3 regions of the Shewanella sp. FJAT-52076 genome follow, and region 3 is predicted to be linked to each of the others. Evidence: predicted binding sites of a transcription regulator. Region 3 holds the regulator's gene; each other region holds the start of a gene.
What was found. Region 3 encodes sigma-54, which starts transcription at its own class of promoters, with help from an activator protein. Its sites were predicted from a motif close to GTTGGCACGNNNNTNGNNT; they were not measured.
Positions count from the first base shown of each region.

Region 1: a site for sigma-54 is predicted at 1,893-1,911, ahead of fliE (flagellar hook-basal body complex protein FliE). Genes of this name have one in related genera too.
Region 2: a site for sigma-54 is predicted at 2,847-2,865, ahead of K0H79_RS03800 (GSCFA domain-containing protein). Genes of this name have one in related genera too.

Region 1 is NZ_CP080415.1:2,740,325-2,744,667, reverse strand. It holds gene K0H79_RS11980 (PAS domain-containing sensor histidine kinase) at 1-508, shown strand, start outside; gene K0H79_RS11975 (sigma-54 dependent transcriptional regulator) at 501-1,841, shown strand; gene fliE (flagellar hook-basal body complex protein FliE) at 1,965-2,300, shown strand; gene fliF (flagellar basal-body MS-ring/collar protein FliF) at 2,337-4,022, shown strand; gene fliG (flagellar motor switch protein FliG) at 4,015-4,343, shown strand, end outside.
Region 2 is NZ_CP080415.1:875,804-880,146, reverse strand. It holds gene K0H79_RS03805 (SulP family inorganic anion transporter) at 1-751, shown strand, start outside; gene K0H79_RS03800 (GSCFA domain-containing protein) at 1,044-2,759, opposite strand; gene dbpA (ATP-dependent RNA helicase DbpA) at 3,272-4,343, shown strand, end outside.
Region 3 is NZ_CP080415.1:3,627,095-3,631,437, forward strand. It holds gene lptC (LPS export ABC transporter periplasmic protein LptC) at 1-551, shown strand, start outside; gene lptA (lipopolysaccharide transport periplasmic protein LptA) at 538-1,092, shown strand; gene lptB (LPS export ABC transporter ATP-binding protein) at 1,089-1,820, shown strand; gene K0H79_RS16075 (RNA polymerase factor sigma-54) at 1,932-3,413, shown strand; gene hpf (ribosome hibernation promoting factor) at 3,444-3,731, shown strand; gene ptsN (PTS IIA-like nitrogen regulatory protein PtsN) at 3,734-4,177, shown strand; gene rapZ (RNase adapter RapZ) at 4,174-4,343, shown strand, end outside.

The DNA of each region.
Region 1 (4,343 bases), 890 kb from region 3:
CGACATGCTGTTGATGGCAAGGGGCAAAGTGGAAGCGCCCATGTCTCCAATGCCATTGGCAGACATCATTGCCCCGGTGCTGGCAACCTGTGAGCCCATCGCCACCGACAAAGGCTGTGCAGTGCGGTTTCAGGACGAGTCCCTTGGCACCATGATGGCGGCCTCCCTGAGTGCACTGAGCTCAGCCATTAATAATCTTTTGATGAACAGCCTTGAAGCAGGCGCCCGCCACATACTGCTCCATGGCAGCATACAAGAAGGACGTCTGGTGCTTGCGGTGGTGGATGATGGTAAAGGATTGGAATCCGGCAGTGAGCAGCAGGTGATGGAACCCTTTTTTACGACCAAGGCACAGGGTACAGGCCTTGGCTTAGCCGTGGTACAGACAGTGGTGCGTAACCATGGTGGTGAGCTGAAAATGCAATGCGCTGCCAATCGAGGCTGCAGTGTCATGCTTAAATTCCCCGTGATTTCAGAAGATTCAGTAAAGGAGGTTAGCCATGCCTGAAGGCAGATTGCTACTTGTTGAGGACGATGCGTCTCTGCGTGAGGCGCTGCTCGACACCCTGATGCTGGCGCAGTTTGACTGTGTGGCGCTTCCCAGCGCCGAAGAAGCCATTCTTGCGTTGAAAGAATCACGTTTTGATATGGTAATCAGCGATGTACAGATGGAAGGCATAGGTGGCATGGGGCTCTTGGCCTACTTACGGCAGCATCATCCCAAGGTTCCGTTATTGCTGATGACGGCCTTCGCCACAATAGACAGCGCCGTGAGCGCCATCAAACTCGGTGCGGTAGATTATCTCGCCAAGCCGTTTTCACCCGAAGTGCTACTTAATCAGGTCAGTCGATACATGCCTGCACAAGCCGATACCGGTGCACCTGTGGTGGCCGACGAGCGCAGTCAGGCGTTAATGGCCCTCGCCGGACGGGTCGCCAAATCCGAGGCATCGGTGATGATCCTGGGGCCCTCAGGTTCGGGTAAGGAAGTGCTGGCCCGCTATATCCATAAACAAAGTTTGCGCTCAGATGGTCCCTTCGTGGCCATCAACTGCGCTGCTATTCCCGAAAACATGCTCGAAGCCACGCTGTTTGGTTATGAAAAAGGCGCCTTTACCGGTGCCTATCAGGCCTGCCCCGGAAAATTTGAGCAGGCCCAGGGGGGCACCCTGCTGCTAGATGAAATCTCCGAAATGGATTTGGGATTGCAGGCCAAGTTGCTGCGGGTATTGCAGGAGCGGGAAGTTGAGCGTCTCGGCGGCCGTAAAACCATTAAGCTGGATGTGCGTGTACTTGCCACGTCCAACCGTGAGCTCAAGGCCATGGCAGAGCGGGGCGATTTCCGTGAAGATCTCTATTACCGTATCAACGTATTTCCATTGACCTGGCCGGCACTGAATCAGCGCCCCAAAGATATCCTGCCACTCGCACGGCATTTGCTGGCACGCCATGCAGAGCGTCTGGGAACTGAAGTTCCCGAATTTGACGAAGCAGCCTGTCGCAGATTGCTGGCACATCGGTGGCCGGGGAATGTCAGAGAACTCGATAACGTGGTGCAGCGGGCGTTAATCCTGTCCGCCGGGGTGAAGATAGGTGTGCAGGACATTATTATCGACGCCATGGACGTTAACCAAATCACCCAGGAAGAGACTGCCATCAAGGCCGAGCCCGAAGGGCTGGGGGATGAGCTCAAGGCGCAGGAGCATGTGATTATTCTTGAGACCCTGAGCCAGTGTCGCGGTAGCCGTAAATTGGTGGCTGAGCGGCTGGGGATCAGTGCCAGAACCCTGAGGTACAAGATGGCCCGAATGCGGGAAATGGGTATTCAGTTACCTGCCTGATATTTGGGCAAAAGCATCACAAAAAGCAGGCTTGGCCTGCTTTTTTAGTTTATTGGCAAGCCTTTTGCAGTACCCCGATATCAGCGATTTATCCCGTCAATTTCATGGCGAAGGGAGCAGCATATGCAAATAGGTCCATCTTCATTCATGCAGGAAATGCAGAAACTCCAGGGCGAACTCAATCCTTCCATGGGCATTGAGCCTCAGCCGCTTCGTCAGGTTGGTAACACCAGCGGAGCTGACTTTGCCAGTTTGCTCGCCAACGCAGTAGGCCATGTGAACGAGCTGCAGCAAAGCTCTTCAAGTCTGGCAACCAGACTGGACATGGGCGATACCCGCGTGACCCTGTCTGATACCGTGATCGCCCGTGAAAAGGCCAGTGTCGCCTTTGAGGCGACAGTGCAGGTGCGCAACAAGCTCGTCGAAGCCTACAAAGAAATCATGAGCATGCCCGTTTAAGGCGGCCACTGAAGGATACTGAACGTGAGCACAGATATGATTGTCAGCACCGACAGCGGCATGAGCGGTGTACAGCAGGAAAATAAATCCGGGGTGCTGGGTAACCTCGGTGGCGCCGACATGCTTAGACAGGTCACTATGATCCTGGCCCTTGCCATCTGTTTGGCATTGGCGGTGTTTGTGATGATGTGGGCACAGGAACCCGAATACCGCCCATTGGGTAAGTTTGAAGCCCAGGAAATGATCCAGGTGCTGGATGTGCTCGACAAAAACAAAATTCCCTATCAGGTGGATTTTGATGTGCTGCGGGTCCCCGAAGACAAGTATCAGGACATTCGGCTGCTGCTGAGCCGTAACGGTGTGGATGCTGCCAGTACCACCAATCAGGATTTTCTGAGTCAGGACATGGGCTTTGGCGTGAGTCAACGTCTGGAGCAGGCCAGACTCAAACACAGCCAGGAGCAAAATCTTGCCCGCACCATCGAAGAGCTGAAAAGCGTCAGCCGCGCCAAGGTGATTCTGGCACTGCCCAAAGAAAACGTGTTTGCCCGTAACCAGTCCAAGGCCAGTGCCACCGTGGTGGTCACCAGTCGTCGTGGCGGTCTCGGGCAGGAAGAAGTGGATGCCATAGTCGATATAGTGGCGTCCGCCGTACAGGGGCTCGAGCCTACCCGGGTGACGGTAACCGACTCCAACGGTCGTTTGCTGAACTCCGGCAGTCAGGACGGCGCTTCCGCCCGTGCCCGCCGTGAGCTCGAGCTCGTCAAACAAAAAGAAGCCGAATACCGCGCCAAGGTTGATGCCATACTGATGCCCATTTTGGGGCCGGAAAATTACACCTCCCAGGTGGATGTGACCATGGACTTTACTGCCGTGGAACAAACGTCCAAGCGTTTCAACCCTGATCTGCCTGCGGTGCGCAGCGAAATGACCCTGGAAACCCAAACCAACGGTGAAGCCAACATGGGTATCCCCGGTGCGCTGTCGAATCAGCCGCCGATGGAGTCAAACATTCCTCAAACCCTGCAGGAAGCGCAGGACAAGGCCCAGGCAAGTGGCAACTCACATCGTGAGGCAACCCGTAACTACGAGCTGGACACCACCGTCAGCCATACCCGTCAACAGGTTGGCGTGGTGCGCCGCGTGAGTGTATCCGTGGCGGTGGACTACAAAACCGGTGAAGCCAATACAGAAGGTCAGGTCAATCGTGTTGCCCGCACAGAGGCCGAGCTTGCCAATATTCGTCGTCTGCTTGAAGGCGCTGTGGGGTTCAGTGGTCAGCGCGGCGACAGCATCGAAGTCGTCACTGTACCCTTTATGGATCAGCTGGTTGAGGAAGTGCCAGAGCTGCCAATGTGGGAGCAACCCTGGTTCTGGAAGGCCATGAAACTGGCTTCCGGCTCTCTGGCCATCCTGGTGCTCATCCTCTTTGTTGTGCGCCCACTGCTGAAGAAACTGCTGCTTACCGACAAAGTCGATATGCCTGATGATGGCCGCCTGGGTCATGAACTGGCAGAGATTGAAGATCAGTTTGCCGCAGACACTCTGGGTATGCTCAACGCCAGCGATGCTGAATACAGCTATGCAGACGACGGCTCGATTCTCATCCCGAATCTGCACAAAGATGATGATATGATTAAGGCTATCCGTGCTCTGGTTGCCAACGAACCTGAGCTTTCCACTCAAGTCGTGAAGAATTGGTTGCAACAGGACAATGGCTGAAAATAAAGAAAAATCCGAATCCGGTTTCAAAGTCAGCAATTTAAGCGGCGTTGAAAAAACGGCCATTCTGCTGCTGAGTCTGAGTGAGGCCGATGCTGCCTCTATCCTCAAGCACCTGGAGCCCAAACAGGTGCAAAAAGTGGGGATGGCCATGGCCGCGCTGGAAGACTTCGGTCAGGAAAAAGTCATCGCGGTACACAAGCAATTTCTGGATGACATTCAGAAATTCTCCTCCATCGGCTTTAACAGCGAAGAGTTTGTCCGTAAGGCGCTGACAGCGGCCCTGGGTGAAGACAAGGCCGGCAATCTGATTGAACAGAT
Region 2 (4,343 bases), 1.6 Mb from region 3:
GACCCTGCTTATCGTGTTTTCCCTCGCTGCGGGCATAGTGGAATACATCCCCATGGCGGTGCTGGCGGCCATTGCCTTTAAGGTTGGTTTGAATATTCTCGACTGGGCCTTTGTGAAGCGTGCTCACCAATTGTCACGCTCGGCAGCCATGACCATGTATGTGGTCATGGTGCTCACCGTGTTTGTGGATTTGATTGTGGCCGTGGGTGTGGGCATGTTTATCGCCAACCTTATCACCATCGACCGCCTGTCACAGTTGCAGGAGCGCAACATCAACGCCATCAACGACTCGGGTGAAGCCTCCGACATGCGCCCCAACGAAAAGCGCATGTTGGATGCCATTAACGAGAAATCCAATACCCTGCTTTTGAGCCTGAGCGGCCCTATGATTTTCGGCGTCGCCAAGACCCTGCAGCGGGAGTCCATTGCGGTGAAATCTGCCGAGACCCTGGTGCTGGATTTGTGCCGGGTACCCTACATGGACTCCACCACCGGCCTTGCCATCGAAAACGTCCTGCTGGACGCCAAAGACTGTGGCTGCAATGTGTATCTGGTGGTGCCGCGCAAATACAGCTGGGAAGCCAACTTCATCGACCACCACAGCGATCTGCCCATTTTCCACAGCCGCGCCGATGCGCTTTCAAGCCTCGCCGCCTCGCTGGGCATTGAAGTGGACGAACTTAACGCCAAGGCCGCCAAACCAGGCGGTGCGGCAGTGGGCAAGGCGACATCCGGCAGTGCCTCACTCTGAGGCACTGGCATTCGCTGCGGTAGTTGATGGATGCCCCGATACTCACTAAGCCGGGCAGGATTTACTACGTCAGTATTCGCCAAGCGAAGGATGTTCAACTTCGATACTGCGGTGTCGGTGGCACTTGGGATGCCATGTGCCCCTCTCTATGGAAAGCCGAAACGAAGGAGCGGCCTTGCCCGCCGCCCTATCCGCGCCCCACATCACGACCTTTCAAAAGGCCTATCCCCTGTTTAAATTAATAAAAACCATATTAAACAACAGTGCCTATTATTGAAAATCACCAGATACGTCAGGCTTTCAGCAAAGGCAATAATTTCCCGGCGAGCCAATCGTAATAAGAGTCCCCACCATGGAAGTAATCCGGACTACCATCGGAATAAACCAAAGTTGAAGCGTAAGGCATTGGATCGCTTATCTCTTCATTAAAAATACGTGCCGCATGAAAGAACTCAACACCCATCTGCTGCCACACATATTCCATCGCATCCATGTAGGCCATCATTAAGGGTGCCATTCCCTTGGACTCGTCAAAGCACTGCCAGAATGGGGTATCTGAAATCACCAGTATCCTATGTCCCTGTTCCTTTAGGCGAAACACGATAGTCATTTGGTCTCGCATTTTTGCATCGAAAAACTCCACATAGTCTTCCATTCCAATCTGATTCAACCTGTCTGGGCGCTCAGCTTTCATCCACTGCACAAACGTGGACACAGTCTGATGGGTTTGCAGCCCAATATTGGTCAATACCCAGGACTCCGACTGACGTTGAGCCTTACATAAGCTGTCGAGGTTGTTAACTATGGGCTGCCATAGGCGCCGGGATTCTGCGCTTTCTAATGGCACCATGATGTCCGCATCTCTGGTCAAGGTGAATTTATGCTGAGCGAATCCGGAACCATTCATCACCATGCCACCACAACAGGACTGACCAAGCCGCTCAAAAGACTTGGCCAACTTGCCAAAATGGCTATCACCTATGAGGGTCAGCAGTGTGCCCAGATCACTAGATGTGTCCTTCTTAATGGCATCCAGCATTTCATCATCGCATGCCGCTTCAATGTGGCTTGCTTCTGGTGTTTGCTTACCATTTAACAATTCAGCCCAATGCCGCATCACATAGCCAACGCCTTTTTCAGATACGGTGCGCCGATTTTCCAGATAGCGAAAGTCTTCCGGTAAGGGGGTGGTGATAAGTTCAAACGAGGGGAAGTAGCTGACATCATCCCGCCCTTGGCAGAATGCCCCCGCAACAGCCCGCAGGACCGATTTGGAATAGCCGTTGGCCACCAACACGTGGTCATCAGTGGCTGTGGCCGTCAAAGGGACAGGTGATACCGTCAGCACAAAACGTATATCGGGGTTTACAGCTTTAATTTGCTGGAAAAGCTCACTAAGATCAGAAAATATTTCCTGATAATTAAATACCTTAAGTTGGTATTTTTCAGGATCATACTCACCAAACTTCACCCCTGGGCAACTTGGATAGCAAATGCCGTTGCAATCGATCCAGGCCTCAATCAGTCCAAGGGTAAAAATAAAAGATTCACTTTGTGCCAACTGAGCTCGGGTTTCCTCCATCGCCAACGTCCTGAACGCCAGTAACTCATCCAGTGATTGATAGCCCGTTTCGGCAGCTCTTGGTAATAACAAATCATAGTAGCGGCTGGACTGTGCCTCAAAGTGCACGCTGTGCTGCGATAATTCTTCATCGGAACAAACAAACCACTGCAGCAAAGAGCGGGGGGTGTAGATATTGCCAAACGCAAAGCTCGATACTTCATCGAGGTTTAGCTGGCTTCTGTTATAAGAATAATTATTTTGCGTCAACCAGTTACCTATATGCAGAGCAAAACAGGAACCTGCCGATGAAATCCGATGGTGAGGTTCAATGTTGAACTTTGGCGTGAGCATGTTGAAGTTTTCAAGCCCCGTACGAATGTTGGCAACAGCGGTTCGCCAGAAAATCTCATCACGGGAAGAATCATAGGGTAGTGCAAGTGCCATGGTCTAAACCTCCTTGTCAGAGTTCAGCAATTCCAGTCGTTGGCCCCATTGCCAAAAGTTTGGCCATGGGGCATATGTCCTGAAACAATGCACAAATCAAGCCAATAAGCGAAAGTTACAGCTCTCTCAATTTTTGCTGAAAATAAACTTATCGATAAGATCATTTATAAACATGTTCATCAAATCAGGCTTACAGCTCTAATCCCTCACGCAAGGCAAGCCTTTCCCTTACTGGCAGAGCAAGCGGCATTGAGCCGCATTAGGAGCCACATTGAAAAAGATGTGCTTAAGCACTCTGCCCACACCTGCTTTACCCCGCTATTCAGTCTTGAGGCAAATGTGGCGCTTTGTTGCTACAATAGCCACGCTTTGGGGTTGGGTAAGGAAGGAGTTGGCACAGAGATGTCGCCCAAACAATTCACACTCAGCCCCACTCCGATAGCGATAACCATTACAGAACGCCATTTCAGTGACCCGGCAAACGCCCGGTTAGCCACCACAGGATACTTTCCTTGAGCAATTCAGATACCCAGCCTTCACTGGCTTTTTCCACCCTTAAGCTTAAAACCGAACTGCTTGAGAACCTGTCCTCCATGGGTTACCACGAGATGACACCCATTCAGGCCCAGAGTTTGCCGGCCATTCTGGCGGGTGAGGATGTGATTGGTCAGGGCAAAACCGGCTCAGGCAAAACCGCTGCCTTTGGTCTGGGTTTACTGAACAAGCTGGATGTGAAGCGTTTTCGCATTCAAACCCTGGTGCTGTGCCCTACCCGTGAGCTGGCCGATCAGGTGGCCCAGGAAATCCGCACCCTCGCCCGAGGTATCCACAACGTCAAAGTCCTTACCCTTTGCGGCGGTGTGCCCATGGGGCCTCAGGTGGGCTCGCTTGAGCATGGCGCCCACATCATTGTGGGTACGCCGGGGCGGATTGTTGATCACCTGGAGCGCGATCGCCTCGATTTGAGCAATCTCAATATGTTGGTGCTCGATGAAGCCGACCGCATGCTGGAAATGGGCTTTCAGCCGCAGCTGGATGCGATTATTGCCAGAAGCCCGAGGGAGCGCCAGACCCTGCTGTTCAGCGCCACCTTCCCCGAACAGATTCAAACCATTGCCCAGCAGGTGATGTATAACCCCGTGATGGTGAAAGTGGCCACCACCCACGAGAAGAGCACCATTGCCCAGCACTTCTTCCATCTGGAAGACGATGCTGCCCGCATGCAGGCACTGCAATTGTTGCTGCTTGAGCACAAACCCGAGAGCGCGGTGGTGTTCTGTAACACCAAGCGTGAAACCCAGAAGGTGGCCGATGATCTTACGGCCGCAGGTTTCAGCGTACTGGCGCTCCATGGCGACCTTGAGCAGCGCGACAGGGACGAAACCCTGCTGCAATTTGCCAACAAGAGCGCCTGCGTGTTGGTCGCCACCGACGTGGCCGCCCGAGGTTTGGATATCGATGCCCTCGATGCGGTATTCAACTACCACGTGGCCCACGACACAGAGGTGCACATTCACCGTATTGGCCGCACCGGCCGTGCGGGCAGCAAGGGCGCCGCCTTTACCTTCTTTAATGACAAAGACG
Region 3 (4,343 bases):
GGGTCACACTCGCCATCATTTTGCTGTTCGGCACCGCGCTGACGCTCTACTGGCAGGTGCAAAGCAAAAAGGCCAGTCAACCTCAGCTCACAGACAGTGTGCAAAAGCCTGATTACGTGGCAACCGACCTTCGCAGTATCAGTTACAACGCCGAGGGCAAGTTGGAAAGCCGCGTCAGTGCCTCCTACATGGAACACTTCGATGGTGATGCGCAAACTCTGTTTACTCAGCCTGTTTACACCCTGTTTCCCGAAGATGGCCAGGGCGAATGGCGTCTCACCGCCAAAACCGGCAGACTGGACAAGGTCAGCGATGAGGTCATGCTCGAAGAAGAAGTACTGATTGAGGCCCTGACCATAGACGAGCCACTGCAGCAGCTCAATACCAGTTACCTGGAGTTGGATCTCAAGACGATGATCCTCACCTCCGACAAAGAAATTATTATCAGCGGCAATAACTTCCACTTGAGCGGCCATGGCCTCTATGCTGATCTCAATGCCAAAGAAGTTAAGCTCTTAAGCAAGATTAAGGGAACCTATGAACCTAAATAAGTCGCTCATTCTGGTGCTGCTTTGCACCTGCAGCGCTGTGGCTTTGGCCAACACCAAGTTTGATTTGAGCCAGGAAGTAAAAATTGCCGCGGCCAACAGTTATGCCGATCTGAAAAACAAGCGCATCGTTTATGAAGGCCCGGTTACCCTGACCCAGGGCAGCCTGGTGCTCAAGGCTGATGAACTGAGCTCGTTCACCGACGAGAAAAGCGGCAGACGTATTCTGCTTGCCAAGGGTAACCCAGCCACCTACAGCCAGCAGGTGGAAGATGGCCGCACCGTGCATGCCAGTGCCACCGAAATCAGCTACAACATCGACAGTCGTGTTATGAGCCTCAAAGGCAATGCCAAGGTCGAGCAGGATGGCAGCCAGGTCAGCGCCGACTCCATCGTTTACGATATCGAAAAGCAGCAGCTCACTTCCCAAAGCAGCGGTAAAAAAGACGACAGGGTTATCACCATCATCAAGCCCGAAAATTACCAGCAGGATCTGCAGGATAAGGGCACTACTGAGCAACCTCAGCAAGAGAAGCAGCAATGACCCAACTGACCCTGAAGGCCAGTAATCTCGCCAAGAGTTACAAAAACCGCCAGGTTGTCAAAAACGTCAGCCTCACCGTAAATACCGGCCAGGTGGTCGGCTTACTGGGCCCCAATGGGGCCGGTAAAACCACCACTTTTTACATGGTGGTAGGCCTGGTACAGAGCGACAAGGGTAGCATACACATCAACGATGATGACTTGACGCTGGATCCCATGCACCTGCGGGCACGCAAAGGCATTGGCTACCTGCCACAAGAAGCCAGCATCTTCCGCAAGCTGTCGGTGCGCGATAACATCATGGCCGTGCTGCAGATGCGCAAAGAGCTGAACGCCGATGAGCGTGAAGAGTCGCTGGAGCAGCTGCTGGAAGAGTTCCACATCACCCACATCCGTGACAATCTTGGCATGTCACTGTCAGGGGGTGAACGTCGCCGGGTCGAGATTGCCCGGGCACTTGCCGCCAACCCCAGATTTATCCTGCTGGATGAGCCCTTCGCCGGGGTCGACCCGATTTCCGTTATCGATATCAAAAAGATTATCGAGCAACTCAAGAATCGTGGCCTCGGAGTGCTTATCACCGACCACAATGTGAGGGAAACCCTCGATGTGTGCGAAAAAGCCTATATCGTCAGCCATGGCGATTTGATTGCCGAAGGCACCCCTGCCGAAATCCTCGACAATCAGCAGGTGCGTGCAGTGTACTTGGGTGAGCAATTCAGGCTATAGTTAATTAACAAAGCCCCCTTCTCATATCCGGATAATCAGGGTGGTAAATCACCGGATAACCTGATAGAAAAGCTTTCTACCTGAATAATTTAGTGAAGGATTCGCAGTACAATGAAAGCGTCGCTCCAGCTAAAACTGGGACAACAACTCACAATGACGCCACAGTTGCAGCAGGCCATTCGTCTGCTTCAACTCTCTTCGCTTGAACTGCAACAGGAAATTCAGCAAGCCCTCGACGCCAACCCCCTGTTGGAGCTGGACGACGAACTGGGCAGCGATCAGTTTGATGCCGACGGCGGCGATAAAGAATTTGACGACCAGTTCAGCCAGGAGTCCGTCTCAAACGACACCAGTGACAGTGCTTCGCTGGAAACTTCAGACGCTATCAGTCAGCAGTCCATGCCGGACGAGCTCCCAATGGATACCACCTGGGATGAAGTCTTTACGGCTGCCCCCGTTTCCGGTCCTGGGATCCGTGGCGAAGATGATATGCCGTTTCAGGGCGAAACCAGTGAAGGTCTGTACGAACATCTCGAGTGGCAAAAAAATCTCACCCCTTTTTCCGATACCGATCTGGCCATTGCCACTGCCATCATAGATGCCATTGATGAAAAGGGTTACTTAACCCAAAGCCTTGAAGAAATTCTCGAGGCCGTGGGCGATGAAGAAGTCGAGCTTGACGAAGTTGAGGCCGTGCTCAAACGCATTCAACACTTCGACCCCATCGGGGTAGCTGCCCGTGATTTGGCAGAGTGCCTGCTCATTCAACTTGGTCAGTTCCCGGCGGATACCCCCCATCTGGACAACGCCAAGCTGCTTATCCGTGACCATTTGGATCTGATTGCCAACCGCGACTTCCGTACCCTGATGCGTAAAACCCGCCTCAAGGAAGAAGAACTCAGGGATGCAATCATCCTCATTCAGGGGCTGAACCCCCGTCCCGGTGAGTCTGTGACCAGCACCAAGGATGAGTATGTCATTCCAGATGTCTCGGTCAGTAAAAAAAATGGCCGCTGGGTTGTAGAGCTTAATCCCGATTGTATGCCTAAACTGAGTGTGAACCAGCAATATGCCGCCATGGCACGCACCAGTCGCAACCAAGCTGACAGCCAGTTTATCCGCGGGCATTTGCAGGAGGCCAAGTGGTTTATCAAGAGCCTGGAGAGCCGCAACGACACCTTGCTGAAAGTCGCCAATTGCATAGTGCAGTTCCAGCAGGGCTTTTTTGAGTATGGTGAAGAGGCCATGAAACCCATGGTGCTCAACGATATCGCCGAAGCGGTAGAGATGCACGAATCCACCATCTCACGGGTCACCACCCAAAAGTTCATGCATACCCCAAGGGGTATCTTTGAACTCAAATATTTTTTCTCCAGCCACGTCGGGACCGAAGATGGCGGAGAATGCTCATCTACTGCCATCCGCGCCTTTATCAAGAAACTGGTGGCGGCAGAAAATCAGAAGAAACCATTGAGCGACAGCAAAATGGCGGAACTTCTGGCAGAACAAGGAATCAACGTTGCTAGACGCACCATCGCCAAATACCGAGAAGCGATGCTGATCCCACCGTCGAACCAACGTAAGAGTTTATAACCCACCCAAGGTCTTTGGAGGAAAGTGTCTATGCAAATCAATCTGACTGGGCATCATATCGAAATCACTGATTCACTGCGTAACTACGTAGAGAGCAAGTTCTCCAAGCTTGAACGCCATTTCGAACAGATCAATAATGTCCACGTTGTTCTCAATGTTCAGAAATTGCAGCAAATCGCAGAAGCCAAGCTTCACCTCAACGGTGGCGAGGTATTCGCCACTTCAGAACATGAAGACATGTACGCCGCCATTGACGCCCTAATTGATAAATTGGACCGTCAGGTTATTAAACACAAAGAGAAACTGACCAAACATTAACGATGGAACTAAGTACCATCCTGGCGCCGGAGTGCACTAGCTGTGCCACTCCGGGCAGCAAGAAAAAGGTGCTGGAGCTGATTAGCGATCTCGCTGCTGCCCAGAATCCCTCCCTCTCGTCTCAAGAGATATTCGAAAGCCTGCTGGCCCGTGAAAAAATGGGCAGCACCGGTATTGGCAATGGTATTGCCATTCCCCATGGCCGCCTTGGCACTATCGATAAGCCTTTAGCTGTGCTTATCAAGTGTGAAGAAGCCATAGGTTATGACGCCATTGATAAGCAGCCGGTGGACATTCTGTTTGCCTTGCTGGTTCCATCGGACCAGTGTCAGCAACATCTCAGCACCCTGGCCGCCATGGCCGAAAAGCTGAATGACAAGCAGATCCTCAAACAGCTGCGCAAGAGCCACGATGAAAAGGAACTTTACCAGGTAATCATCGGATGAAACTCGTTATAGTCTCCGGGCGCTCTGGCTCCGGAAAGTCGGTAGCCCTCAGGGTACTGGAAGACTTGGGCTACTACTGCGTCGATAATTTGCCATTGCAGCTGATTGGGCCCTTGCTTGCCCAGCTCAAGGGCAATAACGACAAGGTCGCCATCAGCATCGATAT